Regions from separate parts of the Peribacillus sp. YIM B13472 genome, predicted to be linked through region 2. Evidence: riboswitches for the same ligand, from Rfam matches in the RefSeq annotation. Region 2 holds a riboswitch; each other region holds the start of a gene.
What was found. Region 2 has a riboswitch for cobalamin ahead of ACFX4I_RS11210 (ribonucleoside-diphosphate reductase subunit alpha). Riboswitches for the same ligand answer to the same signal wherever they lie in the genome.

Region 1: another riboswitch for cobalamin. It lies ahead of ACFX4I_RS05025 ((2Fe-2S) ferredoxin domain-containing protein); the one in region 2 lies ahead of ACFX4I_RS11210 (ribonucleoside-diphosphate reductase subunit alpha).
Region 3: another riboswitch for cobalamin. It lies ahead of ACFX4I_RS05945 (ABC transporter substrate-binding protein); the one in region 2 lies ahead of ACFX4I_RS11210 (ribonucleoside-diphosphate reductase subunit alpha).
Region 4: another riboswitch for cobalamin. It lies ahead of metE (5-methyltetrahydropteroyltriglutamate--homocysteine S-methyltransferase); the one in region 2 lies ahead of ACFX4I_RS11210 (ribonucleoside-diphosphate reductase subunit alpha).

The regions. Positions count from the first base shown of each region.
Region 1 covers NZ_JBHZPG010000004.1:119,661-127,500, reverse strand. The annotation lists gene ACFX4I_RS05050 (energy-coupling factor ABC transporter ATP-binding protein) at 1-668, opposite strand, end outside; gene cbiQ (cobalt ECF transporter T component CbiQ) at 687-1,463, opposite strand; gene ACFX4I_RS05040 (energy-coupling factor ABC transporter substrate-binding protein) at 1,450-1,761, opposite strand; gene ACFX4I_RS05035 (energy-coupling factor ABC transporter permease) at 1,763-2,506, opposite strand; gene ACFX4I_RS05030 (hypothetical protein) at 2,540-2,698, opposite strand; cobalamin riboswitch at 2,682-2,876, opposite strand; cobalamin riboswitch at 3,082-3,272, shown strand; gene ACFX4I_RS05025 ((2Fe-2S) ferredoxin domain-containing protein) at 3,423-3,791, shown strand; gene cobJ (precorrin-3B C(17)-methyltransferase) at 3,806-5,461, shown strand; gene ACFX4I_RS05015 (sirohydrochlorin chelatase) at 5,480-6,412, shown strand; gene cobK (precorrin-6A reductase) at 6,409-7,179, shown strand; gene ACFX4I_RS05005 (precorrin-8X methylmutase) at 7,192-7,839, shown strand.
Region 2 covers NZ_JBHZPG010000011.1:56,605-64,444, forward strand. The annotation lists gene ACFX4I_RS11195 (SulP family inorganic anion transporter) at 1-626, shown strand, start outside; gene ACFX4I_RS11200 (hypothetical protein) at 711-857, shown strand; gene ACFX4I_RS11205 (manganese-dependent inorganic pyrophosphatase) at 957-1,886, opposite strand; cobalamin riboswitch at 2,180-2,360, shown strand; gene ACFX4I_RS11210 (ribonucleoside-diphosphate reductase subunit alpha) at 2,499-4,796, shown strand; gene ACFX4I_RS11215 (ribonucleotide-diphosphate reductase subunit beta) at 4,842-5,894, shown strand; gene ACFX4I_RS11220 (flavodoxin domain-containing protein) at 5,884-6,303, shown strand; gene ACFX4I_RS11225 (hypothetical protein) at 6,425-6,592, shown strand; gene ACFX4I_RS11230 (cold-shock protein) at 6,634-6,831, opposite strand; gene ACFX4I_RS11235 (hypothetical protein) at 7,030-7,521, opposite strand; gene ACFX4I_RS11240 (GNAT family N-acetyltransferase) at 7,638-7,840, shown strand, end outside.
Region 3 covers NZ_JBHZPG010000005.1:115,746-123,585, forward strand. The annotation lists gene ACFX4I_RS05930 (acyltransferase family protein) at 1-680, shown strand, start outside; tRNA gene ACFX4I_RS05935 (tRNA-Arg) at 929-1,002, opposite strand; gene ACFX4I_RS05940 (polysaccharide deacetylase family protein) at 1,207-2,079, shown strand; cobalamin riboswitch at 2,167-2,340, shown strand; gene ACFX4I_RS05945 (ABC transporter substrate-binding protein) at 2,520-3,485, shown strand; gene ACFX4I_RS05950 (FecCD family ABC transporter permease) at 3,448-4,503, shown strand; gene ACFX4I_RS05955 (heme ABC transporter ATP-binding protein) at 4,510-5,982, shown strand; gene cbiB (adenosylcobinamide-phosphate synthase CbiB) at 5,979-6,944, shown strand; gene cobD (threonine-phosphate decarboxylase CobD) at 6,919-7,840, shown strand, end outside.
Region 4 covers NZ_JBHZPG010000027.1:65,611-73,450, forward strand. The annotation lists gene ACFX4I_RS18900 (acyl-CoA thioesterase) at 1-226, opposite strand, end outside; gene metE (5-methyltetrahydropteroyltriglutamate--homocysteine S-methyltransferase) at 223-2,529, opposite strand; cobalamin riboswitch at 2,675-2,867, opposite strand; gene ACFX4I_RS18910 (potassium channel family protein) at 3,115-3,534, shown strand; gene bcp (thioredoxin-dependent thiol peroxidase) at 3,597-4,067, shown strand; gene ACFX4I_RS18920 (aminopeptidase) at 4,079-5,188, shown strand; gene ACFX4I_RS18925 (D-2-hydroxyacid dehydrogenase) at 5,337-6,281, shown strand; gene perR (peroxide-responsive transcriptional repressor PerR) at 6,438-6,881, shown strand; gene ACFX4I_RS18935 (YgzB family protein) at 6,982-7,335, opposite strand; gene ACFX4I_RS18940 (nucleotidyltransferase-like protein) at 7,511-7,840, shown strand, end outside.

The sequences.
Region 1 (7,840 bases), on a different contig from region 2:
CCTTGGTATATCACCTTACCATCGTTCATGACCACGACTTCATCAGCCCATTGATAAGCTAAATTAACATCATGAGTTGATAGGATTATCGTTTTGTCAGGGTGATGGATACTGTCCAGCAGAGCCATGATCTGTCTTGAGAAATAAGGATCCAATCCAGCGGTAGGCTCATCCAAGAGCCAGACATCGGGTTCCATGGCGAGTACCCCTGCAATGGCGACACGTTTTTTTTGCCCTAGGCTCAAAAAATGAGTGGGTTTGTCTTTCAGTTCGGTTACTTCCGTTTCAGCCATTGCCCAATTTACTTTCTCCTGGACTGTATTTCTATCCCATCCTAAATTCATCGGTCCAAAAGATATATCCTGTTGTACATTAGCGGAAAAGAGCTGCAAGTCGGGATCTTGAAAAACGATCCCGACTTGCTTTCGTAATGATAATAATGCTTTACGGTCATATTTCATTTTCTTGCCCTTAAATCTGATCTTTCCTGCTGTAGGTTGTAAAAGACCATTTAAATGCAGGAATAAAGTCGATTTGCCGGCACCATTATTGCCTAATAATGCTACCTTTTTACCATGTTGGATCGTTAGCGAAAGATTGTTTAAAGCGAACGTTCCATCTGCGAATTGATGGGTGAGGCCTTCTATATGAAAAATATGCTCGTCCATTCTTGGTTTGCCTCCAATTTACAAAAATCCATTAATAAAGATTAAGCTTCCTAGTATTACAATCGTGATCAGCCAATTGCGTGAGGAATAGGTGTAAGTATCCTCGATATAGGAAAGGTTCTCCTGATAGCCTCTTGCGTTCATGGCCATCGTCAAATGTCCAGAGCGCTGCAATACTCCTAAAAATAATGATGAGATTAGTAATCCGAGAGATCGAATGCCTTTCCTTAACGAACCATACCCCAACCGTGAACCTTGTGATTGGTGAATGGCCAAAGCTGTATCTAAAAAAATAAAGATGAAGCGATAGGTCAGCTCTATTAAATCGACCAATAAGGAAGGCACTTTAAGTTTTCGCATCACCGATAGGATGACGGTAATGGGTGTAGTCAAGGTAAGGAAATATAAACAGCTGATGCTGCCGAATACGACAGTGATCAAATTGATCACTGTACCTACGCTGTCATCGCTGATGAATATTTGCCAGTTCCCGACATTCCAGGACCACCATATATTCGAAATCGAAGTTAATTTACTTGTAAAAGAAAAAAGGATGGTAATTGTTCCTGATAGTATAAAAAATCCTGGTAATAGAAGTAATTTAAGATAATAAGAAAACGGGATTTTTGCCGCAAAAATGATTAAAGCGCTCATCACCGTAAAAGTGATGAGCGAAACGGTCATATCCCTTACCGTTAACGAAAATAGCAAAAGGGAGAGTGCAAAAACCATCTTTTCCAACGGATGTACATCCTTTAGCCCATTGAAATAGGCATATTTATCAATGAGTAACATGCTTCGATTTTTCGGGAATTTCTTGTTTGGTTTGCTTATTCCTTTGTCTCGTTACACCTATGAAATAACCAATGAAACCAGCTCCGATTGCAGCTTGCAGCGCAAATAATAAGCTTTCGGTTTCTGCACCTGGCGGCTCCCAAATACTGTTGAACCATGGCTTGTATTCCGGCTGGATTTTAGTGATGGCTTCTTCAGCCTCCCCATCTGCACCGCCAAATTCCGTTCCTTGTTGTGTGATTAACGGGATGGTAGCTAGAATGACGACCAGGAAAAGCAGCAGTAAACTTTTTTTCATGTTAACGGGCCTCCTTAGATAAAACTCGCAGCAATTTCAATTCGCCTAGATTGTATTTTTTCAAGAAATTCATCACGACGACTGTCAATAACCCCTCACTGATTGCCAAGGGAATTTGGGTCAGGGCAAAAATTCCTGCAAATTTACTGAAAGAGGCCATGAATCCTCCTACCTCGGATGGAAAAGCAAGAGCAAGTTGAACGGAAGTTACCACATAGGTTCCCAAATCTCCAAAAGCAGCTGCCAAGAATACGGCAAGTGAAAAAGACCACCCCAATTTAGTTGCGCCCTTGAAGACGAAGTAAGCAATGAACGGTCCGCAAACGGCCATGGAAAATGCATTGGCTCCTAATGTCGTCAATCCTCCGTGAGCCAGTAAAACAGCTTGAAATAACAGAACGATGGAGCCAACCACACTCATGGCCAATGGTCCGAATAATATGGAACCCAAACCAACTCCGGTAGGGTGTGAAGAACTTCCCGTAACGGAAGGAATCTTTAGGGCCGATAAAATGAATACAAATGCACCCGATAGGCCAAGCATCATTTTTGTTTCTGGGTTTTCCCTTACTTTGGATCTAATGGACCGGTAACCCAAGATTAAAAATGGAAGCGTCACGGCCCACCAGAATATAGCCCATTCAATGGGTAAAAAGCCCTCCATGATATGCATGGCCATTGCCCGTTTTGGGACAAAAAGCAGTAAAATGACAAAATAAATGGTTTTCCAATTGGTTCTTTTCATTCTTTCTCCTTTCAACACTTTTAATTTTTCTGATCAATCTCTGAGAAGAAAGGCGCGCCCAACATAAAAAGCACTTCTCTCAAAGGAAAGAAGTGCGTAATGAACAGGAATTTTGCAGCATAAACCAACCATGGGCCTTTCTGCCTGATCCGCACACCCATCCTCGTAGGTTGAAACAGTTTCACGCTTCATGGCAGGTCTCCTGGCTTTGGTTCATCATCCCATTACATCCTTCCCATCTCATTTGACAGTGGATTATAGTTAAAGTAATAGGACTTCCCTTTACAGTGGCGGGACCGCTCCGGATTTTCACCGGCTTCCCTTTTAAGCTGAATTCCGAAAATTCAACACCATAAAACTTATGTAATTATTTAGAAAATTCTCGTATAGTGTACCATAAAGAAATAATTCCAGCTACACAATCTTTTTTTTTTTTTTGACTAAGTTTGTTGTAAGGAAAGGCTTGTGGGCAGGATATACACTATTAAACTTTTCTAAACAGTCGGAATAAACTATTGAATTTTGATAAAGTTGTTATATGATAGATAAAGTTAGTTAGAAATGTATAATAAAACCAAATATTTCATTTTAAAAGTGCTCTTGTGTAAATAATCAAGGGATAATAGGGAAATCGGTGAAAGTCCGATGCAGCCCCCGCTACTGTAAACGCTGATGAAATTGTCTATAGCCACTGGCATTGTTGCCGGGAAGGGACAAAGTAAAATGAAGCGTAAGCCAGGAAACCTGCTTTTAAAATTGCATGATACTTTTCGGAGGGAAAGGTAGAAGGACTATGACGATTTTGGGAGATTGGGCATTCTTGCCTGGGGCTCCTCATTCATATAGTTTTTTTAAACCTTGACTCTTATGTTAAGGTTTTTTATTTTGCCTTTTCCTTGAACGCAGGAGGAAGAAGATGACTACTTGGAACTTAATGGGTACAAATACACATCTGTTGATTTGTAATGGGAGCAGCTGTATGAAAAAGGGCGGGGAAGAAGTAACCCAAGCGATTCGCGATGAAATTACTTCCAAAGGACTGGACTTGAAAATCCATACAACCAGGACACGGTGTAACGGAAGATGTAAGGATGCCTGCGTTGTGATTGCCTATCCTCAAGGAAACTGGTATCGAGTGGAAACGCCTGATTTCGGTCGCCAGATTGTCAGCCATATCGATGATGGGGAGTTTGTGCCACAAATGATCTACCAATTCAATGATGGAAAAATGACACCTAATCCAGATTTTCCTGCTCATACGGGTATTTCAAAGAACAAAGCGTAAAAGGAGATGTCTTAATGAGTACAAACGGTAAATTATTCGTCGTGGGCTTTGGGCCAGGGAATTTTGAACACATTACCAAACGTGCTGTCGAAGCCCTTCAAGAAAGTGACTACATCATTGGTTATAAAACTTATGTTGAACTCATTCAGGGACTGCTTACAGATCAAACGATTATTAGTACGGGGATGACTGAAGAGGTATCACGTGCACAGGAAGCAGTGAAACAAGCTGAGCTGGGTAAGAAAGTTGCGGTTATTTCCAGCGGGGATGCCGGAGTTTACGGGATGGCTGGGTTGGTTTATGAAGTATTGATTGAAAAAGGCTGGAAAGAAGAAACTGGAGTGGGCATTGAAGTCATTCCTGGCATTTCTGCAATCAACTCTTGTGCATCTTTACTTGGGGCACCAGTCATGCACGATTCGTGTACGATCAGTCTCAGTGATCATTTAACTCCTTGGGAACTGATCGCTAAAAGGGTTGAAGCAGCTGCAATGGCAGACTTTGTCATTGCCCTGTATAATCCGCGCAGCGGCAGGCGGACCAGGCAAATTGTTGAAACACAGAAAATTCTCCTTCGCTACCGTTCGCCAGATACGCCTGTCGGGTTGGTGAAAAGTGCATATCGCGATAGGCAGGATATTGTCATAACCAATTTGAAAGAAATGTTGAATCACGATATTGGAATGTTGACCACCGTCATTATTGGTAATTCATCCACCTTTTTATATGATGACAAAATCATCACACCAAGAGGCTATCAGAGGAAATATACTTTGAATTCGGAAAAGCAACCATTGAAGCCGCATCAGCGTCTGCAAAAAGAAGCGGAACCGTGGGCATTAGATCAAGAAGCCGATTCCGTGCATGAAGCCTTTACCGAATCCGCTGGAGGAGTTGGATTACTTACAAAAGCACCAGAAAAGAAGCCAGCTTCCTTTGAAATGGCAATGGAAGCACTGTCAAGAGTCAAGGGTCAATCCGTTCAGCAATCCATTGAGCCAATTGTTCAGCAAAAATTGGAGTCGGTATTCGAACTTGCCGTTAGTCCAGGTGTGGCGAATAAACAATTCACTCCCAAACAAATGATGACACTTGCGGAAGTTGTCGGGGAAAAGGGCACGATGGAATACACGCCAAATCATAAAATCGTATTAAAGATTCCGACAACGGATCCGGAAGTCATTACGGGGAAATTGCAATCAGCAAACTTTCTATTATCGCCGATTGGAGATGTACTGACATTAAAAGCCTGTGATTTCTGTGATGGTGAAAAAACGGAATCCATTCCTTATGCGGATGAAATACATCGGGTGCTTGGCGGAATGAAAATGCCCAAGGAACTTAACATCGGTTTTAATGGGTGTGGGATGGCTTGTTATAGTGCTGTGATGGATGATATCGGGATTGTCTTCCGAAAAGGGAAGTTCGACTTATTTCTTGGAGCTAAACCGGTTGGAAGAACAGCCCATCCAGGCCAGCCTGTTGCGGAAGGCATTGAACCGGAACAGCTTGTTGAACTGATTACGGACATTGTCGCGGAGTATAAGCAAAATGCCCATCCGAATGAGCGGCTTTTTAAATACTTCAAACGTTCGAAAAAGATACAGAATTTTTCTTATCAGGACATCGCTCCAAAAATAAACATAGAGCCTGCGCCTTGTGAAGACTAATCAAGAGGGGGAAAGTAAATGAAAGCAGTTTTGTTCGTAGGACACGGAAGCCGCTTGGCTTCGGGAAACGAAGAAGTCCTTCATTTTATTGAAAATATGATTCCGGCATTGGATGAGCGCTTCCTTGTAGAAACGTGCTTCTTGGAATTTGCGGCACCGAATATATCCAAAGGCATTGATAATTGTGTAAAACGAGGGGCTACTGAAGTTATCGTCATACCGATCATTTTGTTGCATGCAGGACATTCGAAATTACATATCCCAGCTGAAATAGAGGATGGGAAAACCAAGTATCCAGAAGTGAAATTCACATATGGCCAAACGATCGGTGTCCACCATGATGTATTGACAATCCTGACAGACCGTCTTGAGGAAGCGGGATTCGATACAACCTCTGAACAGGCTGAGACAGCCATATTGCTAATTGGCCGAGGTGGCAGTGATGCTGATGCAAATAGTGATATATATAAAATTTCACGATTATTATGGGAAAAATTAAACGTAAAATGGGTCGAAACAGCTTTCATGGGTGTAACGGACCCGCACGTTGACGAAGGTATTGAACGATGCATCCGCTTAGGGGCAAAAAAAGTAGTGATGCTGCCATATTTCCTCTTCACAGGGGTGTTGATGGAAAGAATGGAGGATATGCTGAAAGGCTATCAAGAGCTATATCAAGATCAAGAATTCATTTTGGCGAAGTATTTTGGATATCATCCAACATTACAGAACATTCTGCAAGAACGTGTCATTGAAGCTAGTGAAGGCAGATCAAGCGGGGCACGTGATTTGGAAAACTATCGTAAACATGTCGAGGAACATGGACATGCCCACCATCATCACCATCATGATCACGACCACGACCACGACCACGATCACGATCATGATCACCATCACGACCACGACCATCACCACGATCACGATGGACAAGTGGTGGGGACGTCAAAATGATTTTGTTTTTGGCGGGTACAAGTGATGCAAGGGAATTAGCGATTGAGATGCAGCAGGTGGGATTCAAGGTTTTGGCAACTGTTGTAACCGGGTCGGCGGCTAAAAGTTTGCAAGATGCAGGAATATCCACCCGGATTGGCCGATTAACTGCAGAGGATATGACATCTTTAATCTCTGAAAAAGGTTTTCAGGCTGTAGTTGATGCAAGTCACCCATTTGCCGAAGAAGCATCCAAAAACGCCCTTAACGGAGCAAAGGCAGCAAATGTCCCTTATATTCGTTATGAGCGTGAAAGTCAACGGTTTCAGAATGATAAATTGATAGTTGTCCGTGATTATGAGGAAGCTGCCAAGCTTGCCGCTGCGAAACGGGGAGTCATCATGCTCACGACCGGAAGTAAAACCCTAGCCGTGTTCGCAAAAGAATTGGTAGGGCTCGAGAATACCAGAGTCATAGCGAGAATGCTGCCACGCATGGACAATATGGAGAAATGTGCGCAGCTGGGCATTGAACAAAAAAATATCGTTGCGATTCAAGGTCCATTTTCCAAAGAATTAAATAAAGCTCTATATGAACAGTATGGCGTCACATTGATGATAACGAAAGAAAGTGGCAAGGTCGGTGCGGTTGATGAGAAATTGGAAGCCGCGTTGGAATGTGGAATAGAGACGATCATGATATCGCGACCGGATGTTGACTATCAAAATGTTCATTCCAGTTTTGATCATGTCATCGCCGAGTTGAATAAACAGCTAAATGAAAAATAGGAGGAATGCAAGATGGATTTTAAAACGGATTTTAAACCACTAACGGTAGACCCAGACAAAATATATGATTATAGCTTCTCTATCATAGCTGAAGAAATGGGCAATCATGATTTTTCTGAAGATGAATGGAAGATCGTCCGCCGGGTCATTCATGCTTCAGCGGATTTTGAATTGGGAAGAAGTGTCATCATCCATCCAAATGCCATTCAAGCTGGTGTGGAAGCCATTCGCAAAGGTAGACATGTCATTGCGGATGTGCAAATGATCGAGAGCGGTACAGGCAAAAAAAGATTTCAAAAACACGGCGGGGACGTTCATTGCTATATTTCAGATCCGGATGTGATGGTCGAGGCAAAACGTTTGAATACGACAAGGGCGATCATTTCGATGCAAAAAGCCGTAAAGGAAAATGAAGGGGGCATTTATGCCATTGGCAATGCACCTACAGCTTTACTTGAGCTCATTCGCCTTATTAAAGAAGGAATTGCAAAACCGGACTTAATCATTGGAATGCCTGTTGGGTTTGTTTCTGCAGCAGAATCTAAAGAGGAACTCGCTAAGATTACGGAAGTTCCATTCATTACGAATATTGGCCGAAAAGGTGGAAGTACTGTCACTGTTGCAGCATTGAACGCGATTTCCCTTTTAGCTGATAGTTAAA
Region 2 (7,840 bases):
TCGGCCAATCCGGTATCAATATTAAATCGGGAGGAAGGGGCCGGCTCTCCACATTTGTAGCTGGCGCATTCCTTATGATATTAATCGTGGTACTGAATGATGTCCTTATTAAAATCCCGATGGCTGCACTTGTCGCAGTCATGATCATGGTTTCAATCGGGACCTTTGACTGGTCTTCCCTAAAGAGGCTCACTAAAGCTCCAAAGTCGGATGCAGCCGTGATGATCGTGACGGTCCTCATTGTCCTTTATACACATGATTTATCAAAAGGGGTATTTGCCGGAGTGCTCTTGAGCATGATTTTCTTCTCGGCTAAAATTTCTAAAGTGGCTGTAGAGAAAACGGAAGATTTCCAGGCTAAGAAAATCATTTATCATATCAGCGGGCAAATATTTTTCGCTTCTGTCCAGGACTTTGTTTCGAAGTTCGACTTCAAGGAAAAAGCCGATTCAATCGTCATCGACTTTTCCCATTCTAAAATCTGGGATGCTTCGGCAGTCGGTGCTGTTGATACGGTTGTCCTTAAATATCAGCTTCTGGGAATACCTGTCCAAGTGCAAGGACTCGATGAAGAAAGTTCGTTATTGCTTGAAAAACTCGCCACCTCAGAAAGTAAAATATCTTGAAGAAGTAAAATTTTGCTGAATAGAAACTTTTCAAACCGACAAAATAGATAACATGAATGATTCCTTTTGAAAGGAGCGAAAAGCATGACACCCGAGCAGGATTATACGGCAGCAAATCTGTCACCGGATTTATTGAATGAACTGAAAAGCTTTGAAAGCAGACTTGGCGAGGAAGCCAACAAAGAACTGATTGTCATTGCCTATGAAAAAGAAAAGGAAGCTTTGAATTAAGAAAAAAGACTCAAAACACCCTTAATGGTGGTTGAGTCTTTTTTTTGCATGTACAGAAAAAGGATGCCCATGTTATTAATGAGCACCCCTTTTCCTGTATTATTTGCTGAATACGTCCGTTAAGACCGGCACGATTTGTTTTTTACGGGATACAACGCCTTCTAAGACGGCGATGTTATTGTTTAATGAAACGTCATATGCTTTTTCCACTGCATAAGCTGCCTTACCAAGAGCCAAGGCAACAGAATCATTAGTCAAGATATCCGTTACGACAAAAAGGAATAAGTCCAATTCCTTATCAGCGATGACCGCTTCAATCGCCGCTTCCAATTCTGTTTGCTTAGCAAGGACTTCGTTCGGATCTACAGCATTGACCTGTGCTATCTCCACTTTTGCCATTCCCATGGAGAATTCCTTTGCATCAAGAGTGATAAGCTGGGCAATCGTTTTGTCGCTCAAGTCAGCTCCAGCTTTCAACATTTCCAAGCCGTATGTTTCAGCGTCGACTCCCGCAATGGCAGCCAGTTCCATTGCTGCTGCAACGTCTTGCTCCGTGCATGTAGGTGATTTGAACAATAACGAATCGGAAATGATGGCAGACAGCATAAGACCTGCGATTGCTTTAGGGACTTCAATGCCGTTTTCTTTATAAATTTTATTTAAAATGGTTGCCGTACAGCCAACTGGTTCCGCACGGTAATATAGTGGATCGCTTGTTTCAAAGTTAGCGATACGGTGATGGTCGATAACTTCCAACACACGGACTTGGTCAATATCTTCAGCACTTTGCTGGCGTTCGTTATGATCGACCAGGATTACGCCTTCAGCTTCCCCTGCAACTTTTTCCACAAGGCGGGGAGCTTCGAATTTGAATTGGTCCAATGCATATTGAGTTTCACCATTCACTTCACCCAGACGAACTGGTTCAGCGTTGATACCTAACTGCTTTTTCAGGTCTGCATAAGCGATTGCTGAACAGATTGTGTCTGTATCCGGGTTTTTATGTCCAAAAACTAATACTTTTTCCAAGATTTTATCCCCTTTTTCTTAAATATTTTTCCGCGAATCCCCTTATCGCAATAAGGGAGAGCCACCTTTACTAGACACTTTATTTTAACACAAAATCGCGTAAAATCAGCGCTTGAATTACCCATTCCCCAATAAAATCTTTCATTCCCTCACACTCTGCCATCACTTTGTCAATAGATAAGGATTGGTTTTTTTCAAATATATTAGTTGAATTATCATCGTATATGGCTTACGATAATATAAGCAGAAATACTAGATATTGATTATACAAACATTACTAATAACTATATATAGAATTTTTTATAATCCAAGGTGCCAGTGATGGCTGAAAAGGGAATCCGGTGTAAACCCGGAACTGTCCCCGCAACTGTAAATGTGACGAAATGAGATACCCACTGTATAGCTCTCTATACGGGAAGGACTCAAAGTAGGATGATCATGAGTCAGGAGACCTGCCTTGAATTTTTCACGTTTCTTATTCTTCGGGGATTGAGATGATGAAACGATAGTTTAACGGCTATTTTTTCATGGCTCTTTTATTCTATCGTTTGATCCGCTCAATTCATTGGGCGTTTTTTTTATTTTAGCTGAAGTTAACTAGGAGGATCATTAATGACTCAAACATATAACTCTACCATAAGTGAAAATGACACAGAAACGAAATCCATCCAGCTTGAGATGTTATCAAAGGAATTCGAAGGCCATCTCGATATGGAAAAGTTCAAAAAGCGTTTTACAAAATGGCTAGATCGCAAAAGTGACTCAACCGAAGAACAGGCATCAAAAAAACTGATTCAGCTCGCTCTTGAAAATGTGGATATCGATGCTCCGGATTGGACGTTCGTCGCTGCAGCAGAACTGTTGAATACAATGTATAGGGATGCACAAGCCAATCGAGGTTATGAAGGCATGAGTTATGGCCCATTCTATGAGCTGATCACGGAACTCTCCCAGCTTTCAGAAGGTCAGCGTTATCCCATTTATAAATCAGAACTGCTATCTTCATATACGAAAGCGGAAATTGAGGAATTGGGTTCGGTGATCGACCCGGAAAAAGATAAATTATTCTCTTACATAGGCATCTACTTATTGAACGACCGCTATCTAGCCCGCCCACAAAAGGATAAGGTCTACGAACTGCCACAAGAACGTTTCATGATCATCGCGATGGAAATCATGCGATTGGAAAAAACGGAGCACCGCCTGCAACTTATAAAAGAAGCATACTGGGCCATGTCCAATCTTTTTATGACCGTTGCGACTCCTACACTCTCCAATGCAGGTAAAACACATGGACAGTTAAGCTCTTGCTTTATCGACGCAATTGAAGATTCCATTGACGGAATCTACCTATCAAACTATGATGCAGCAAAAGTATCTAAATTTGGCGGCGGTGTCGGTCTTTACGTCGGTAAGGTTCGCTCGCTTGGTTCTGATATCCGTGGTTTCTCTGGAAACAGTTCCGGCACGACCCCCTGGATTCGACTATTCAACCAGACAGCCGTGAGTGTCGATCAATTGGGTCAACGTAAAGGTGCCATCGCGATTTACTTGGATGCCTGGCATAAAGATATCATGAGCTTCCTCGATTTGAAGACACAAAACGGGGATGACAGATTAAAAGCCCATGATATTTTTACAGGTGTATGCATACCCGATTTATTCATGGAAGCTGTACGCGACAGAAAAGAATGGTATCTTTTCGATCCTCATACCGTTAAGCAAACCCTTGGATTTTCACTTGAAGATCTTTATGACGAGAAGAAAGGCGAAGGAAGCTTCAGGAATCATTATGCACTTGCTGTCGAGGCCGCAGAAAATGGCACGCTTCCAAACTATAGCTTCGAAAAAATCAATGCGATGGACATCATGAAAAGCATCATGATTTCTCAATTAGAAGAAGGCGTACCGTATATGTTCTACCGCGATGAAGTGAATCGGAAGAATCCCAATAAACATAAAGGTATGATTTATTGTTCTAACCTTTGCACGGAGATTGCCCAAAACCTAAGCCCTTCGACGATCACGGATGAATATGAAACAGAAGATGGAGATGTTGTCGTGGTTCGTAAAAGCGGCGATTTCGTTGTCTGCAACCTTTCATCCATTAACTTGCCCCAGGCGGTGGGCAGCGATGTTCTGGAAAGATTGATTCCCATCCAGATCCGCATGCTGGATAATGTCATTGATGTGAATAATCTTCCTGTCAAACAAGCATCCATCTCGAACAAACGTTACCGGGCAATTGGTTTAGGAACGTTTGGATGGCATCATTTACTTGCCACACAGAATATTTATTGGGAATCCGATGAGGCTGTTCACTATGCAGATGCTTTATACGAAAAGATCGCTTACTTAACAATCAAGGCATCCAACGAATTGGCCAAGGAAAAAGGATCATACCCATATTTTGAAGGATCTGATTGGCATACAGGGGACTATTTCGAACTGCGTGACTATACAGATCAAAAATGGATGGATTTAAAAGCAGACGTGCAGGAACATGGGACCCGTAATGGATATTTAATGGCCATTGCCCCGAATTCTTCGACAGCTAAAATCGGTAATTCCACGGATGGAATCGATCCTTTGTATGAAATTGAATTTTACGAAGAAAAGAAAAACTTCAAATTCAAGGTGACCGCGCCAGGCTTGACGCCAAATACGTATGAATATTATAAAAAGACGCGATTTAATTTGGACCAACTGGAAAGCATCAGGCAAAACGCAGCCCGCCAACGCCATATTGACCAAGCAATCAGCTTTAATCTGTATGTACACAATACAATCAAAGCGAAGGTCCTATTGGATATCCATTTAACGGCATGGGAAAGCGGATTGAAATCAACGTATTATGTACGTTCGACTTCTTCCGAATATGACAATGCCTGCGAAAGCTGTTCAAGTTAACGACAATCATAACCTAGTAATCTATTCTTAAAGGAGTTTTCACGAATGACCAATCATATCAAAAAGATTCGGATGCTCGAACCTACGCATCCAACCAAGGCAACCGGTGTTTTCAAAGGAGAAGCTTCAGGCTTCCTCCTTTGGAACGATATTCAGTATGAAAAATTCTATGATACCTATACACAGCTCATCAATAACTTTTGGAAGCCTTCGAGCGTGAACATGATTCAGGATAAAAAGCAGTGGGGCGAACTGGACGAAGATATCCAGGACGCTTTTCTCGATATCCTTACGATGATTGCTGGAATGGACAGTCTTCAAACGCCCACTCTAGTAGAAATCCTTCGGTACATCAAAGATCCGGCGGCAAAAGCTATCCTGGCCAACATGGCCCAGCAGGAATCGATCCATAATGAATCTTATTCCTATATCCTTGCTTCCTTGATTCCTGTAGGCAAGCAAAAACAGCTTTTCGACCGCATTAAAGAACATCCTGAAGTGATTAAGCGTAACCAACCGATCGTTGATGCTTATCAAACGTTCGTGGACGATCCCAGCCCTCAGCATTTATTCGAGGCACTGATCCATTCAACGAACCTTGAAGGGATATATTTCTATCTTGCTTTCGCCTTTTATTATAATTTAGGACGACAAAATTTAATGACTGGTTCAGCTACGATGATATCCTATATTCATCGCGATGAAATGGTCCATTTCGATTTCATTGGAATGCTCGTTCAAATCTTGATGTATGAATATCCTGAGTTAAATAATGAAGAAAACACGAAGTTCATCTATAAAACGATTGAAAAAGCAGTCGAACTCGAAAAAGAATGGTCTGAATATATGCTCGAAGATATCCAAACCAAAGCCGATCTCGATTTGGAAGAATTCAATGAGTACATCGAATATATCGCCAACAAACGGTTACGTATGCTAGGCCTTGAAAATTTGTATAAAGAGTATGGCGAGAATCCGATGCCATGGATCAAAACGTTCGATGATGAATCCATCGGACTTACCAAAACCGATTTCTTCGAACAGAAGTCAAGGACATACAGTCAAGTAAATGCCAGCAATGGGTTCGATGAGCTGTAAAGTTGCCATTGTCTATCATTCTGCCGGTGGCAATACAAAAGCGCTTGCTGAAGCCCTCGCTTCCCTTTTACCTGAAGCTGGACTATATCGAATGAATGAATTTGACTTACATACATTGCCGGATTACGATGCATTGATCGTCGGCACCTATACATGGGGAAATGGGGAGCTTCCTGCTAAATCAGCAGCCTTTTATAAAGAACTGGAACAGTTGCCTATTGCTTATCTGAAAACGGGAGTCTTCGGCACTGGTGAAACCAACTATCATCATTTTTGTGGGGCGGTCGATCATTTCCGGGACATGTTATTTGCCAAGAGCCAGTTATTGGTGACATTGAAGATAGAACAGATGTATCAAGAATCGGACTTGCCCAGACTTCAAAAGTTCGTCTCGCTATTCCAGAACTGACTGAAGGGGGATATGCGTTTTCGCATATCCCCTTTCAGTGTTTTTTAAAAAAACTTGGCTCCCACTATCGTAGCAGCGGTAAGCATGAATTATAATGGAAGAAAAAAGGAGATACTATCCAATGACTGAAAATATAACCCAGTTCCTGCCTATCCTTTTTATGCTAGTGCTTGTCGCATTCGTTATATTCATCGTGTTTTTCCTTGCAGGGCATTTTAATCGTTCTAAACGGATCGAAGAAAAATTGGACAAAGCATTAAAGGAAATGGCCGAAAAAAAGGAAAAATAAAAAGACTCCAAAATCGGAGTCTTTTGTTTATATGCGTTCAATTATTTTTGAACGTTAGCTGCTTGTGGTCCACGAGCGCCTTGCTCGATTTCGAAAGAAACTTCTTGGCCTTCTTCAAGCGTTTTGAAGCCTTCGCCTTGGATAGCTGAGAAATGTACGAATACATCGTCTTGGCCTTCAACTTCGATGAAACCGAAACCTTTTTCTGCGTTAAACCATTTTACTTTACCTTGTACCATGATAGTTCCTCCTGTGTTTGGAAAAATCCATTTTATTACTATTTTTGGTTCTGGATAATGTTTCAAGAGGAATCCTATTACAGTAAATCCTTCTATCAAACTTATTCCGAACAAAAATAATTACTTATATTATATCATGGAAAATCCTAAAAAAACAAGATTATCGCAGTAAATCAACCGACAAATTATCCTAAAATTCTACATTTTTCTCTTCCTGCTTTGTCGGAAGCCTTCGTCCAATAAGTAGCGCTCCGCCTCTACTGGACTCTCGAAACACTCCTCAAGGTTCGAGCCTGAATACACATTCCAAAGCAGGTCTTCCCTTTCAAGTGTAAGCTCTTGCTTTTCAGGGCCAATCCATGTCCCTTCCAACCTAGCGAACTCGTTTTCCTCTTCTTCGAATTCAACCGGAGGTTCAGATAGGTAATCGACGCTTTTTTGGATCAATTCTTTTAATTCCGCTTCATTATAGTCACGAATATTGATAAAACCTTTACGGTCAGTGTCTTTTTTTCTCATATGCCCTGCATAAACGAATCCATTTCCATTGGGATGCAAGTGCTGAACGACGATCTTTTTCTCCTGGACGCTATCTGGATAATGGAAGTTCACACGTCCCAATGAAACATCTTTTCGCTGTAATTCCGGAAAAGTTTCAATGATGCTCAATTTTTCTTCAAATGTTAACAAATTTCTTCCTCATTTCATTAGTTCATATTGTTTGTCGATTATAACACAGACTGAATAGAAACAATAATCTCCCTCTTCCATTATAATGTAATGAAAGGGAGTGATAAGATTTGATCATGAAAATTCGGAATCTGGACTCCGATTACGGCCAGCAGCTTTTTAAACTTCAGAAAGAGGCGTATAAGGTGGAAGCGGATATGATCGGGTTTGCCGATATACCTCCTCTATTGGAAAAATATGAACAATTCATTCATTGTCATGAAACGTTTTTATGCTACTTAAAGGGTGATGCCTTAGCGGGTGCACTATCTTTTACAAA
Region 3 (7,840 bases), on a different contig from region 2:
GGTTAAAGGAAAGTGACCTGAAAATTGGGGAATATGGCGAAACTGAAAATTACGATGCTACAATTGCCCTGATCGGCAGTTCCCATTCAGAGCATTGGTTAGGTGCCATTTTAGAAGCAACAAAAGATGACAATTATCGTGTATTGAATATGACTCGTTCAGGTACACGTTTTTCAACAGGGTATGCGGATGATGATTTGAAAGGTATCTGGGTCAATAATGTTCTCGATTATCTAAAGGATTCAGATGTAGATCTTGTCATTTCTCACGCCACAGCTTCTGATACGCCTAATAATAAAATACAACAACAAATGGTTGATCAGCTGCAGTATGTTAAAGATGAATATGGTATTGAAGTGTTAGCGATTCGTGATGATCCAAGATATAGTTTTAATGTGCTGGAATCATTAGAAACACATGGACTAGAAGAAACTACAAAAAAAATGAATTCAGTAGATAATCAGAAAGACGAAAGCTTTTGGAGACAATTTGAAAAAGAGAATCAATCCTTGCATAAAATTGACTTAACAGATTACTTCAAGGTAAACGGTAAATTTCAGCCTATTATTGGTAATGTTATCATTTACCGTGATAATAGACATTTAACGAATACTTATTCTGAAAGTTTCGGACCTGTTTTTGAAGAAAAAATCAACGAGATAGGCCTAGATAGAAAATAAGTATAACTAAAGGGTAATTTGTTTGAAGTATAATATTGGTTATCTTGATATAAAGAATCTGAGTTCTGTGTTTTACAGGGCTCGGATTTTTTTATATCTATTAAGCTTGATGAAGTTGTGGTCACTTTGTCTAATTTAGCTTTGAGTCCTGCATTTTTTCCATCCCATAAATCACTTGCTCTTATACCAACAGAAAAAACCCTGTTACTCCGCGGAAGAAGCGCGTTGTAACAGGGTTTTTTAATTAGCGTCCCAGATAGGAATCGAACCTACGACCTACAGCTTAGGAGGCTGTCGCTCTATCCTGCTGAGCTACTGGGACATATATATAAGTCGACGACTTATTTATTATATTTCTTATAGGCAAACTTTTCAAGCTTATAGCACATACTTATGAAAAAAATCTTCATAAATGCTCAGCAGGTCACTAAGCTCTCGCGTTTTCCTATCATTTCATTAAATGGAATACTTTATTATCCGCTAGTTTTCTGGTACTATTACACTAGAAAAAATTAGGGGAATGATAGTGAAAAGATATAGAGTTTTATGGATGGTGGCATTGCTGGGGATTTTGATTTTACCTGGATGTTCACAACGGATTTTAGAGGGTATAGGCATAAAGACGGCAGCACCGATTGCGGAAGATGACATTGAGGTGGCCGAGGCGGCTGAGAATGAGACCGGTCAGGATTTGGAAGGTCAAATCGATACGGGAGACTGGATAACGGCCGAGTCCGCAGTCCAGCTTCCAATCTTGATGTATCACAGCATTTCTGAAGGTAATGGCCTTCGGGTTCCAAGTGAGGAATTCCGATCACAGATGGCTTGGCTTCGGGAAAATGGTTACTATACATTATCCCCTGAAGAAGCATACCTCGTTTTAACCGAGAATCGGATGCCAAGTGAGAAGTGCGTCTGGCTTACTTTTGATGATGGTTACACAGATAACTACACGGAGGCTTTCCCGATATTAAAGGAAAATGATATGAAAGCAACTGTCTTCATGATCGGTAAGTCCATTGATAAAGGTCATCACCTGACTGAAGATCAAATGTTGGAGATGAGCAGGAATGGGATTTCGATCGAAAGCCATACCATCAACCATTTGGAGCTGAACCGCATGACGGCAGAGCAGCAAGAAGCGGAAATGGTTCAGTCGAAGGAGCTATTCGACCGTATCCTCGATCAGGACACGACAGTGCTTTCCTATCCGGTTGGCCGGTATAATGAAGAGAGTCTAAGGCTGTCAGAAGAAGCTGGATACAAGATGGCAGTCACTACCGAACCTGGGGGAGCTTCAAGGGACCAAGGGATGCATGCCCTGCATCGAGTTCGGATTTCACCCGGGTTATCAGTCGATGGGTTTGCGTCACTGATTGAAAATTCTTCAAATCATTGAAGGTGGACGGGTCATTTCGAACTTGTTCAGAAAAATCATATAATAATCGATTCTAACATGGTGTATAATGAAGGCAGTGAAAATTATATGCATAAGAACGATTTGGTGTCTTAATGACTTAAAAGGGAAGTTGGTGAAATGCCAGCGCGGTCCCGCCACTGTATATGGGAGTTGACGGCTGTGTACCACTGTATGAGATATGGGAAGGTGCCGTTGACGATGACCATGAGCCAGGAGACCTGCCGAATTCGTACACCTGTAACCTACGCGGATGGGAAGGTGTGTGGCAGACCCTAAGAAAGAGTCCGTAATGATATTGTTGCCATGCAAGCACCTTCCGTTTAACGGGAGGTGCTTTTTGTTTTGGGGGCATCTTCCAACAATGCGTTTTCTTTATTTAGGTGGGAAGAAATTAAATGAAAAGATTGTGGGGAATGAAAATGAAGAAGATTTTTGGTCTGATATTGTTGATGTTGCTTACTGCAGGCATGATGGTTGGCTGCAGTGATGCTACTGATGAAGGAAAAGAAAAGCAGCAAACGAATCATGCTCAACACGAAGCTTTCCCGATTACGATTAAAGATGCAACTGGGGAAAAAGTAACGATAGAACAAAAACCGAAGAAAATCGTTTCGTTGATACCAAGTAATACGGAAGTGGTCTTTGCACTTGGTTTGGGCAAAAAGGTCGTTGGTGTATCCGACAATGATAATTACCCGGAAGAAACGAAGGAAATTGAAAAAGTTGGCGGAATGGAAATGAACACAGAGCTGATTGTCTCCATGAAGCCTGATCTTGTTCTTGCGCATGCATCAAGTGCCCATAATTCAAATGAGGGTTTACAACAACTTAAGGATGCTGGAATAGATGTCCTCGTAGTCAATGATGCACAAAGCTTTGACCAAGTCTATAAGTCTATTGAAATGATTGGACAGGCAACGGGAGAACATGATAAGGCAAAAGAAATCGTTACGGATATGAAAACGAAGCTCAAGGATATCCAGGAAAAGGCCAAATCCGTAAAGGAAGAGGATAGGAAGACCGTTTTAGTGGAAGTTTCGCCTTCACCGGATATATACACACCTGGAAAAAATACTTTCATGAATGAGATGCTTAATATTATTTCAGCGGATAATGCTGCTGCTGAATTGGACGGATGGGCAAAAATTGATGAAGAGTCGATGATTGCTGCAAATCCGGATGTCATCATTACAACGTATGGTTACTATACGAAAGATTCAGTAAGTGAAGTGACGGGCCGAAAAGGATGGCAAGACGTAAATGCTATTAAGAATGGCCAAGTCTTTGATGTCCATTCTGACTTGGTGACCCGTTCCGGTCCACGTTTAATAGAGGGAGTAGAGGAACTTGCCAAATCAGTCTATCCGAACCAATTTGACAACTAAATGGACGTTTGCTTATTTGATTGCGTTGTTAATTTTGTTATTCGCAATGACGATAGGCATTTCCTTTGGTTCGGTGCCAGTACCCATTCCCGTACTTATACAAATAATCGGCAAGGAGATTTTCCATTTGCCGATTTCTGCTGATCCGGATGTGATGCTTACGAATATCGTGATGAACATCCGCTTGCCGCGTGTATTGCTTGCGGGTTTGGTCGGGGCATCACTTGCGATTGCAGGTGCGGCTTTTCAGGGACTGCTCCGGAACCCGCTCGCTGATCCTTACACATTGGGTATTTCATCAGGAGCATCGGTCGGCGCCGTATTGACAATATTCTTGAATATTTCACTGCCATTCATCGGTTTATATACTCTTCCGGCATTGAGCATCTTATGCTCAGTGCTCACGATGCTTTGCGTACTGACTTTTGCAAAAAAAATGGATCGTTCGATGAAAGTGGAAACGATTATTTTAACGGGAATCATTTTCAGCTCGTTTTTAAGTGCCTTCATTTCATTGATGATTGCGCTGACGGGTGATGAATTAAGACAAATTATCGGCTGGCTGATGGGTAGCGTTTCAATGCGCGGATGGAATTACATTGCAATCATTTTGCCGTTTTTTATCATTGGTTCATTGATCTTGATCATGAATACAAGTGAATTGAATGCGATGACTTTCGGGGAGGACCGGGCAAAACACTTAGGTGTGAATGTTAAACGGCGGAAAATGTGGATCTTGATAGCCGGTTCGACATTGACAGGGGCAGCCGTTGCCGTTTCGGGGGCAATTGGCTTTGTAGGATTGGTCATTCCTCATTTTGTCCGAAAGATTTGGGGGCCTGACCATAAACATTTACTTCCGTTGTCATTGTTGATAGGAAGCGGATTCTTAATATTGGCGGATTTTGTGGCACGAACGATCATTGCCCCATCGGAACTGCCGATCGGGGTGATCACCTCACTTATCGGGGCACCTGCATTTGCGCTGATTTTATTAAAGAGACGGAGAGAAGGGTAAAAACGGATGCTTGAAGTAAGAGGGTTAACAGGTGGATATCATAACAAAGCTGTTTTGGACTCTGTCTCTTTTGATGTACATAAAGGGGAATTATTCGGGATTCTTGGTCCAAATGGCAGCGGAAAAACGACGCTTTTAAGCATGCTTAGCGGGGTGCTCGATTATAAAGGAGGAAGCGTACGGATAAGAGGCAGGGATTTGAAGGATTATTCGTCAAAACAACTTGCACAGGTCATTGCTGTGCTCCCTCAACATTCCTCATTAGCTTTCTCCTATACAGTAAAAGAGACGGTCTCACTTGGGCGATATGCCCATCAATCAGGTTGGTTCCATAGTTGGTCCGCGGAAGATGAATCGATTGTCCAACGAGTTATGGAACAAACGGGAGTAGCAGATTTTCAGGATCTTCATTTTGAACGTTTATCAGGAGGGGAGAGACAAAGGGTCTTGCTGGCACAGGCACTTGCCCAAGAGCCGGAAATCCTTTTTTTGGATGAACCTACGAACCACTTGGATCTTTCCTATCAAAAAGATCTTCTTGATCTAATGAGGAAAATGGCAAAAGAGCAGAAGTTGACCGTTATTTCAATTTTTCATGATTTGAATTTGGCAGGATTATATTGTGATCGGCTTATGTTGCTTGAGAAAGGGCAGATTCAGGTTGTTGATGTGCCGAACGAAGTGCTCCAACAGGAACGGATTCAGGATGTATATCATACGACGATCGAAAAACATCCACATCCCGCCCTTCCGAAACCGCAGATGTTCATCGTTCCGGAAATACATGGCCATGATACTATCCCATTGGAAATTGATGGTTCTTATTTGACGGTCGGTCCTGAGATGATTCAATTGGATTCTCCGATCCCGCTTAGAACGATGTCTTCTGGAGTGACTGGTTCAGGGACGGGCTGGCATAAATATTTTGTGAATAGGCACGTCCATCATGGCTATGATTGCGAGGATCATCATTTCGAAATGGCCGACTATTTAAAGACTCATGGCTTTGAACCTCGGGAAACGGTAGGGATGATGACAGCTGTCTTTCTCGATACGGTTGCTTTCAAGCTATTAAGAGCTGAAGATTTCTCGGTTTTTGTTATCGTGACGGCTGGTGTAGGGAATGCCATCGACGCTTCTTTAGCTGACCGGCATTCTTGGAATCCCGCTCCAGGAACCATAAATACTTGGATATTCGTAAATGGGCATTTGGCAGAAGAGGCTTTCATCCACAGCATAGTTACTGCAACCGAGGCAAAAGTAAAAGCCCTTCATGATTTGCATGTCATGGACAAGGTGACAAATACATATGCAACAGGAACATCGACAGACAGCATTTTGATTGCGGCAACTCAAAGAGGGGCAAAGCTTCAATATGCAGGCACCATCACTCCGTTAGGGAAGCTGATCAGTCGCGGTGTATATGATTGTACAGTGGAAGCATTAAAGAATACCCGGAAACGGATTGAGGATTTATGATTTATTATCATCTTTTTGCAGTAACGCTGGCGTTTTTCCTTGATCTATTAATTGGTGATCCGCCAAATTGGCCGCATCCAGTCAAATGGATAGGAACGATGATAAGCAAGTTGGATCTGGCATTCAATAGAGGGGCATATAAGAAACGGAATGGACTCTTCATGTTGATCATCGTCTTATCGGTGGTGTTATTGATTACTGGTCTTACCGTCTATTTGGCTTATCGGATCCATCCGCTTGCAGGTATCCTTTGGGAAGCTGTTGTCATTTCCACTACGATAGCTCAGAAGGGCTTGAAGCAAGCTGGGATGGATGTTTGCCTTCCTCTTAATGAACGGGATTTTCCTGAAGCGAGGCTTAAGCTGTCCTATATCGTGGGCCGTGATACTGCTGATCTCGATGAATCCGAAATAGTCAGGGGCACCGTGGAAACCGTAGCGGAAAATACTAGTGATGGGATTACAGCACCGATGTTTTGGGCAGCATTTGGCGGTGCGCCGCTCGCGATGATGTACAGGGCGATTAATACCTGCGATTCCATGGTAGGGTACAAAAATGATAAATATGGGCAATTCGGCTGGGCTTCAGCCAAGCTCGATGATATCGTCAACTGGATTCCCAGCCGCCTCACCGGATTCCTGATGTTGCTGAGCTCGAAATCCGGCCATCATGGATTTGGTGCCAGATGGAAGATATTATTCAAAGACGCAAAAAAACATCCAAGCCCGAATAGCGGGTGGTGTGAAGCAGGCGTTGCTGCCATTTTGGGAATACAGCTTGGAGGCCGGAATATGTACAAAGGAATTGTTTCCGACCGTGCGAGGATGGGAGTTCCGCTTGTTCGATTGGAAGCAAAACATATACCAAAAACGATTACCATCATGCATCGGTCATCTTTTCTATTTCTACTGATGCTATGGCTAGGGGGACTTATTCTTGACATTACCTTCTCATGGCTCTAATCCTCATTATCTTTACGAAGCGCTGGAAATCGAAATGCCAGAATCGGTACTCGACTTCAGTGCTAACATCAACCCATTGGGTCCGCCTTTACGCATAAAGGAACAGTGGTCTGGGTTTTTCGAAGGAATCCTTCAATACCCAGATCCGCATGCCATTGAACTGACAAAATCAATTGCAAAAAAAGAAGCTCTTCCTGAGCAATCCGTTTTGGTGGGGAACGGTGGTGCTGAAATAATCATGTTGGTGGCGAACGGACTAGCCAATCAAAGGGTGCTGATCATTCAGCCGGCATTTGCGGAATATGCAGAAGCTTGTTTGGCAGCCGGAAGTAAGGTCGATTATCACCAGCTTGATGCTCCTGAGTGGCAATTGGACTTGGATCGCTTGATTCCCCGATTACCCGAATATGATGCAATTTTCTTATGTACGCCTAATAATCCGACAGGTGTTTCATTTAAGCGGGATACAGTTAGGGAATTGATCATTGAATGCCAAAAAGCGGATTGCCTGGTTGTCCTGGATGAGGCTTTTTATGATTTTACGGAGGATGCCTTTAGTTATGCCTCTTTAATCAATGTATTTCCACATTTACTCATTCTAAGATCAATGACTAAAATCTTTGCAATTCCGGGTTTGAGACTGGGCTATTTGCTTGCGGCACCTGACATCATAAAACGGGTAAGAAATTATAAACCGCATTGGAGCGTCAACCATGTGGCACTTGAAGTAGGGAAAATCTGTCTTGCAGAAGAAGCCTATATGAGAAAGACAAGAGACTATATTGCATTGCAAAAGCAAAAACTATTCCGGTTTTATGAGGAGCAAGGGTTGCATGTCTCCGATAGCACAGTCAATTTTTATTTGGTGAAAGATGAATCCTTATCCCTTTTCCCCT
Region 4 (7,840 bases), on a different contig from region 2:
CATCCCCTGTCTTGATGGGGGCCAAAAAATCAAAAGAGTCGCTTGAAGCAGTCACAACGGGTTTTCGACAATGGCGCATAGCTGAAATGCAGGCTATTTTATCAACATAGGCCATTACTTTTCCGCCAAAGATGGTATTGTGATGATTTGTATCCGGTGGAAAAACAAGGTCGGTTAAAAAAGTCCGTGACTGCTGTGTTGGATGGGCAACGTTCTTTTCAATCATTGGCCTGTTGGTTTGGCTAAAAGGTTTTCACGGACGATTTTTCCTGCTTCGACCATGTTTTTCAGGGAAGCGACGGTTTCCGGGATACCCCTTGTTTTCAGGCCGCAGTCGGGATTGATCCAAAACTGATCTTTATCCAATACCTTGATGCCCCGTTCAATCATATCGACCATTTCTTCCACTGCCGGCACACGCGGGCTGTGAATATCATACACACCCAGGCCAATACCTTTTTCATATGTTTTTTCCTCGAATGCGGAAGCTAGCTCCCCGTGACTACGGGATGTTTCGATGGATATTACATCGGCATCGAGGGAGGAGATGACATCCATGAAACTGTTGAAGTCGCAATAGCACATATGCGTATGAATTTGGGTTGTATCCTCCACGCTTGATGTGGATATCAAGAATGAATTCACAGCCCAGTTCAAATACTCGTCGCGATCGCTTTTTTTCAATGGCAGACCTTCTCTAAGTGCAGGCTCATCAACCTGAATCATTTTAATTCCAGCGGATTCTAATGCAATGACTTCTTTTTCCAAAGCGAGCGCCAGCTGATAACAAACATTCTCCCTGGAAATATCATCACGGACAAATGACCAGTTCAAAATCGTAACAGGACCTGTAAGCATTCCCTTTACCGTCTTCTTCGTCAGTGATTGTGCGTATACACTTTCCCTGACTGTCATCGGTTCGATGAAATGGATGTCGCCGTAGATGACTGGTGGTTTCACGCAGCGGGATCCATAGGATTGTACCCAACCCTTTTCCAGAAAGACGAAACCGCCTAACTTATGGCCGAAGTATTCAACCATATCCGTCCGTTCGAATTCCCCATGAACGAGAACATCCAAACCGATTTCTTCTTGGATTTCGATCCACCTGCCGATTTCTTCGTTAACGAATGTTTCATATTGCTGAGCGGTCCATTCTCCTCTTTTGAATTTCCCCCGTGCTTGTTTAACTTCAAATGTCTGCGGAAAGCTACCGATCGTAGTCGAAGGAAGAAAAGGCAATTTGAAAAATTCCTGTTGTTTTTGGTAACGCTCTTTAAATGGAATGTGACGGCCGGCGGTCCTGGTTTTAACCTTTTCGACTTTCAATTGTACAGTCCCATGATTCCGTGCATTTGAACTTGCTAACGTTTGAACCGTACATTTATTGGCAACTACTTTTTCGGCGATTGCTTCAAAGCCTTGATTATTCCCTTTGACCAAGAGTGTGATTTCCTCAAGTTTCTCATCAGCGAAAGCAAGGGCCTGTTTCACTTCTTTTGAAAGGGCGGATTCATTGCGAACGGTCACTGGGACATGAAGCAGGGAACAAGAGGGCTGAAGCCAGATTTGGTCTTCGGCTACCTTTTTCTTAAGAGTCTCAATCAATTGAATTTTTTTCGTTAAATCAGATAGCCAAATGTTTTTTCCGTCAATCACACCTGCAGCAAGCACTTTGTCCTTCGGGAAGCCAAATGCTTCAAGGTTACTTAGATTTCTCCCTTTATCATGTACAAAATCAAGACCGATTCCTTGGACTTTTAATTCGATGACTTCTTGGTAGTGTTCCACGGCATCAAAGTATGTTTGTAGCATGATGTTCAGGTTTGGTGCTGCTTCATTCAGTTTTTCGTAGAGGTAAGTAACAGTTTGCATATCATCCTTGGAAATGGATGAAACAAGAGAAGGTTCGTCCATTTGTACCCACTTCACGCCTTCTTGCTCCAACTCCCGCAGGATTTGTGTGTATAGGGGAAGCAAGCTCAGGATGATGCCAGGGATCTCTTGTTTATTGAAGCCTTTGGAAAGGGAGATGAAGGTATAAGGTCCGATCAACACGGGCTTCGTTTCAATCCCTAGCTTTTCCTTGGCTTCCCGATATGCTGCAAGTGGTTTATTTTCTGTTAAAGTCAGCTGTGGCAGTTTTAATTCAGGGACAATATAGTGATAGTTCGTATTGAACCATTTCGTCATTTCGGAAGCGACTTCATCATTGTTTCCTCGAGCCATTGAATAATATACGGAAAGGGGAACGCTGCCGCCTTCATAGGCTGAATAACGTTCAGGAACAAGACCGAACATGACGGACATATCGAGCATTTGATCATAGAAAGTGAAGTCGTTGACAGGAATGATATCAATACCCCGTTGCTTCTGTTTTTGTAAGTTGCCTAAACGGATTGCTTTTAGTTGTGCCGTAAATTCCGCTTCATCGATTTTACCTGACCAGTAAGCTTCCAATGTACGTTTCCATTCACGATTTTCCCCGATTCGAGGGTAACCCAAACTACTGCTTTTCAAAATTCCCATCCTCCTACATTCATTTTATTGAACAATAAAAAAAGCATCCCTAACCGTCAAAAGAGAAAGTTAGAAATGCTTAAAATAAGAGGCATGCAGAATGCCCCTTACAATTATAAGGTCCCTAACACCTCCCTATCTCCCGTAGGTTAAAACAGTGTTGTCGAAATAGGCAGGTCTCCTGACTTAGGGATTATCATTAGCTGCGGGCCTTCCCGATCCTTTGATCAGTGGCATATTGGATGGCGCTAACACTCCCATTACAGTGGCGGGACCGTGCCGGAATTACACCGGACTTCCCTTTTAATCCTAATTTAAAATTAGGAACCTATTCCCACATATGAAATTTTACAAAACCTGCCTTTATAAACACTGTTTGCAGGCTAAAAATTTATAAAATAAAAACTATTATAAAAATTTAGACAATCTTAACATATCCGACCGAAAGGGTCAACATGGAAAAAAGATTCGGGAAAAGTATCCGTTTATTGAGTGTGTGGGTGATAAGGATTAGGTCTGTTCCTAAAAAAGAATATATTGTTTGGACAGGGAGTATGTATAGAGGGAGTGGCGTTTTGAAATGGGGCGTGGGGGATGACTTTCTACATCTTGATTGCAGGAATCATTTTTTGCATGGTGATGAGCATTCGTACGTTATTTCTTGTTGAGTCGGGAGGAAAGAAATTTTCTCTGGAGGATATGCTGTGGCTTGGCAATTTATATGCGACGATATTGGTTGGATTTGCCCTGATTTATTTATTATACGAGCTTCAGAATCATTCGGTGATTCTTGATATGGGCAATCGGTTGGATGGTACTTTCTATGAACAGTTGAAGACTTCTTTTTATTTCAGTGCGATGACGATGTTTTCTGTAGGGTATGGAGATATAGCCCCGATTGGTATGGGCAGGATGATAGCTACCATTCAGGCTTTCATCGGGTATACACTGCCGGCAGCGTTCGTGATTCGGACAGTTATCGATCTGGAGCAGAAAGATAGGAAGGATAAATGAAAGTTGTGTTTCTTTCGATTATTGGGTACTCTTACCATAATGAAAGAAATGGAGGGTTCAATATGACTGTTAAAATTGGAGAAAAAGCACCTGATTTCAAACTCCCTGCAAATAATGGTGAAATGGTTTCCCTATCGGATTTTAAGGGGAAAAACATTGTTTTATATTTTTATCCAAAAGACATGACGCCAGGTTGTACGACGGAGGCCTGTGATTTCCGGGACCATAATGAGCAATTCGAGGAATTGAACGCGGTCATCATTGGTATCAGCCCAGATCCAGCGGCACGTCATGAAAAATTCATTGAAAAACATGGATTGCCTTTTCTGCTGCTGGCTGACGAAAATCATGAAGCGGCTGAATCATTTGATGTGTGGCAATTGAAAAAGAACTTCGGCAAGGAGTATATGGGCATTGAACGTTCAACTTTCCTGATTGATAAGGCTGGTAAGGTAGTCAAAGAATGGCGTAAAGTAAAAGTCAAAGGCCACGTCGAAGAAGCGCTTGAAACTCTTCGCGACCTCGAAAAATAAGGGACAGGCAGATGAAGGATGAGCGAATAACGAGGCTTGCAGCCAGGCTGATTCATCATTCGATACAATTACAGCCAAAAGAGAGAATCCTCATACGGGGGCATATCAACACGAAACCATTATTGAAAGAGCTGATTGATGAAGTATACAGAGTGGGTGCTTATCCATATGTAGAACTCGAAGACGATGAGATAAGCCGCCACCTGCTACAAGGGAATGTGAAGGAGCAACTTGACACATCTTCGCAATGGGCTCTGAAGAAATATACGGATATCGATGCAGTCATCATCATCACAGGGGAAGAAAACGATGTGGAAATGACTGATGTTCCCATCGAGAGGCTCCGACTTCAAGGGGAGGCTATGAAATCCCCCACTCTTTTCTATGTAAACAACCGTCGTTGGGTCTTACTTAATTATCCCACCAACGCATCAGCGCAAAAAGCCGGCATGACCTTCAACAGGTACCAAGACTTTCTGTTGAACGTATGCACCATGGATTACGGGAAAATGGAGGCGGCCTTGAAACCGTTAAAACAATTGATGGAACGGACTGACAAAGTCAGGATCGTTTCACCAGGGACAGATTTGACCTTTTCCATTAAAGGTATGCCGGCCATCATATGTGCCGGAAAAAAGAATTTACCGGATGGGGAAGTGTTTACCGCACCCATAAAAGATAGTCTCAATGGAAGGATATCCTTCAACACACCCACAACCTATGAAGGAATCACCTTTAGTGACATAGAATTAAACTTGGAAAAGGGAAAAATCATTAAAGCAACTTCCAATCGTAACCCTGAAATGAACCGAATTTTGAATATTGATGAAGGGTCCCGGTTTATCGGGGAGTTCGCAATTGGAATCAATCCATACATATTGGAACCTATGGACGATATCTTGTTCGATGAGAAAATAAGCGGGAGTCTGCACTTGGCTATTGGGCTCGCCTATGATGAAGCGGATAATGGAAACCGTTCATCGATACATTGGGATATGGTCTTGATCCAGCGTCCTGAATATGGGGGTGGTGACCTCTATTTTGACGACGTCCCGATCAGAAGGGATGGCGTTTTCATTTTGCCGGAATTACATGCATTAAACCCAAATTCTTTAAAATAAAGCCTTTTTTAATAAGGGTAAGGCTTTTGTCCAACTCAAAAAGGGGACACCTGAATATGCTTTATTAAGGGAATACCTCCTCAGAGAAAGTTGCGCGGGACACATAGAGCCCGTGTTTTTTTATGTTAATTAAAAGGGAGAGATAAACATGTTAATACTTTCGACTGTCATTCCGAATGAAGGTATCCAAACGAAGCTGATGGAAGCTTTTCCTGATTTGAACTTCATTTATCAAAAAGGATGGACCGATGGGCCGCTTCGTGAAGCGGAAATCCTAATTACATATGGTGAAGACTTAACTGAAGAAATCATTGGGAAAGCGGCGAACTTGAAATGGATCATGGTCATGAGTGCAGGGATGGAATTAATGCCATTTAAAGCCATTGAGGAACGTGGCATTCTGGTGACCAACGCAAGAGGCATTCATAAAATCCCTATGGCCGAGTATACGATAGGGATGCTTTTGCAATATGAAAAGAAATTGAAACTGCTTATGAAGAATGAAAAGGAAGAGTTGTGGGATAGAAAGATTGAAGTAGGGGAATTGAATGGCAAGACTATGCTCGTTATAGGTGTCGGTGCAATTGGAGGGGAAGTGTCTCGTCTTGGGAAAGCCTTTGGGATGACGACGGTGGGAGTGAACCGGAGCGGGAAGCCAGTGGAATCCATCGATCAACTTTATACTCTGGATAATTTATTGGAAGCCATACCGGGAGCCGATTATATCGTATCCGTCCTGCCAAGTACTGATGAAACGAAGGGCTTTCTGCAAAAAGAGCACTTTAAAGCAATGAAAGAAACGGCAGTATTCGTGAATATTGGCCGAGGCGACCTGATTAACGATGAAGTGTTGATCGAAGCCTTGGATGCCGGAGAATTGTCCCATGCCATCTTGGATGTATTCGATCCGGAACCTTTGGGAAAAGGGCATCCGTTTTGGAGGATGGAGAATGTTACAGTCACACCGCATCTATCAAGTAAAAGCGGAGAATATTTACCAAGAACCTTTGCCATTTTCGAAAAAAACATGCGTGAATACCTGGAAGCTGGAAAAGACTTCACCAACGTAATCGACTTATCCAGGGGATACTAAACTCAATGTAAAAATGGTAAAGATTCAATGTGTTCATGAATAAACTAAAAAAGAATGGTTAAGCCATTGAATTATTGACAAATTCAACGCACAAAAGGTACACTATTTATAAATATTATAATTTAAGAATTCATACTTAATGAGAAAAAGAGGTGGATGGCGGTGTCTGAAGTTCAGTTAAAAGAAGCGTTGGATTCCTTAAAAGATACCGGTGTAAGAATAACTCCTCAACGCCATGCAATACTTGAGTATTTGATAAGCTCCATGTCCCACCCTACCGCTGATGATATATATAAAGCGCTGGAAGGCAAGTTTCCGAATATGAGTGTGGCAACGGTTTATAACAACCTGCGTGTGTTCCGTGAGGTAGGTTTGGTAAAAGAACTTACGTATGGTGATTCTTCAGCAAGGTTTGATTTTGTGACGACGAATCATTATCATGTAATTTGCCAAACTTGCGGGAAAATTGTGGATTTCGATTATCCTGCATTGGATGAAGTCGAGCATTTCGCTGCACAAGTCACCGGTTTCAATGTTAGTCACCATCGGATGGAAATCTACGGCGACTGTACGGATTGTGCGAAAAAAGAATCGCATTAAAAAAAGTTCCTCCACTTGGTTGGAACTTTTTTTCATGTTATCAAGAAATGATACAATTGTTAAAGACTTCTTGAAAGGGAATTCAGCTAGTGGAATTCCTCTAGTCATGCAGGCTTTTTCGGTTATATTTTTCGTTGAATTCTTCGCCTTCCAACTTTTTGTCAAGTGTCAATGGTTCTTCACAATGCATGCAAATATCTACACGGCCTAGGATTTTTGTAGGTTTGCTGCAGTTAGGGCAGACAACCTGGATCGATTTTGTAGAGAGCATTCCAATCCAAAAATAAACCCCTGTGCTTGCGATTATGAATAAAAGGCCCAGCCCCATGAAAATCGTCATGACAACAGGATTCGTTTTGAAGAAAAGACCAAGGTACATTACGATAAAGCCAATGAAAATCAAACTCAAAGCAAAAGTACGTATTTTATTGATTTTGCTAGAATATTTAGCCATGGATTGTCCCTCCTAAAATATAACTTTAACTATAACATAAACAATGGATGGAACAAAAAAGAAATAAAGGATACATATTACTTTTGAATTGAAATAGTTTAGGTTAAGGGAAATAAGCAGGAATTTGAAGAGTTTTGTCGAAAATCTAAAAAAAAAGGTTTTGGAGGAATTTATGATGGAAGATATCCTTCGCCCGATTTATCAAGAGCGAGCAAGTTTAAAATCTACACTTGGAATCTTGTTAATAGAAAAAAGAGATGATAATAGCCCGATCACCGATACATTTGACTACATCCTTTTTGTAATTGCAGACGAAGCCGAAGAGGCCGTGTTTTTAAAACATTACACTTACCAGGATAAAAAGGCAGCCTTGCATATCGTAAAGGAAGACCAGTTAAAAGAATGGCTCCTATTAGGCACGAACCGCAAAGTGGTTGACTGGATATATAATGGGAAGGTCCTTTTTGACCGGAATGAATATTTGGACCGTTTGAAAACCGAAATC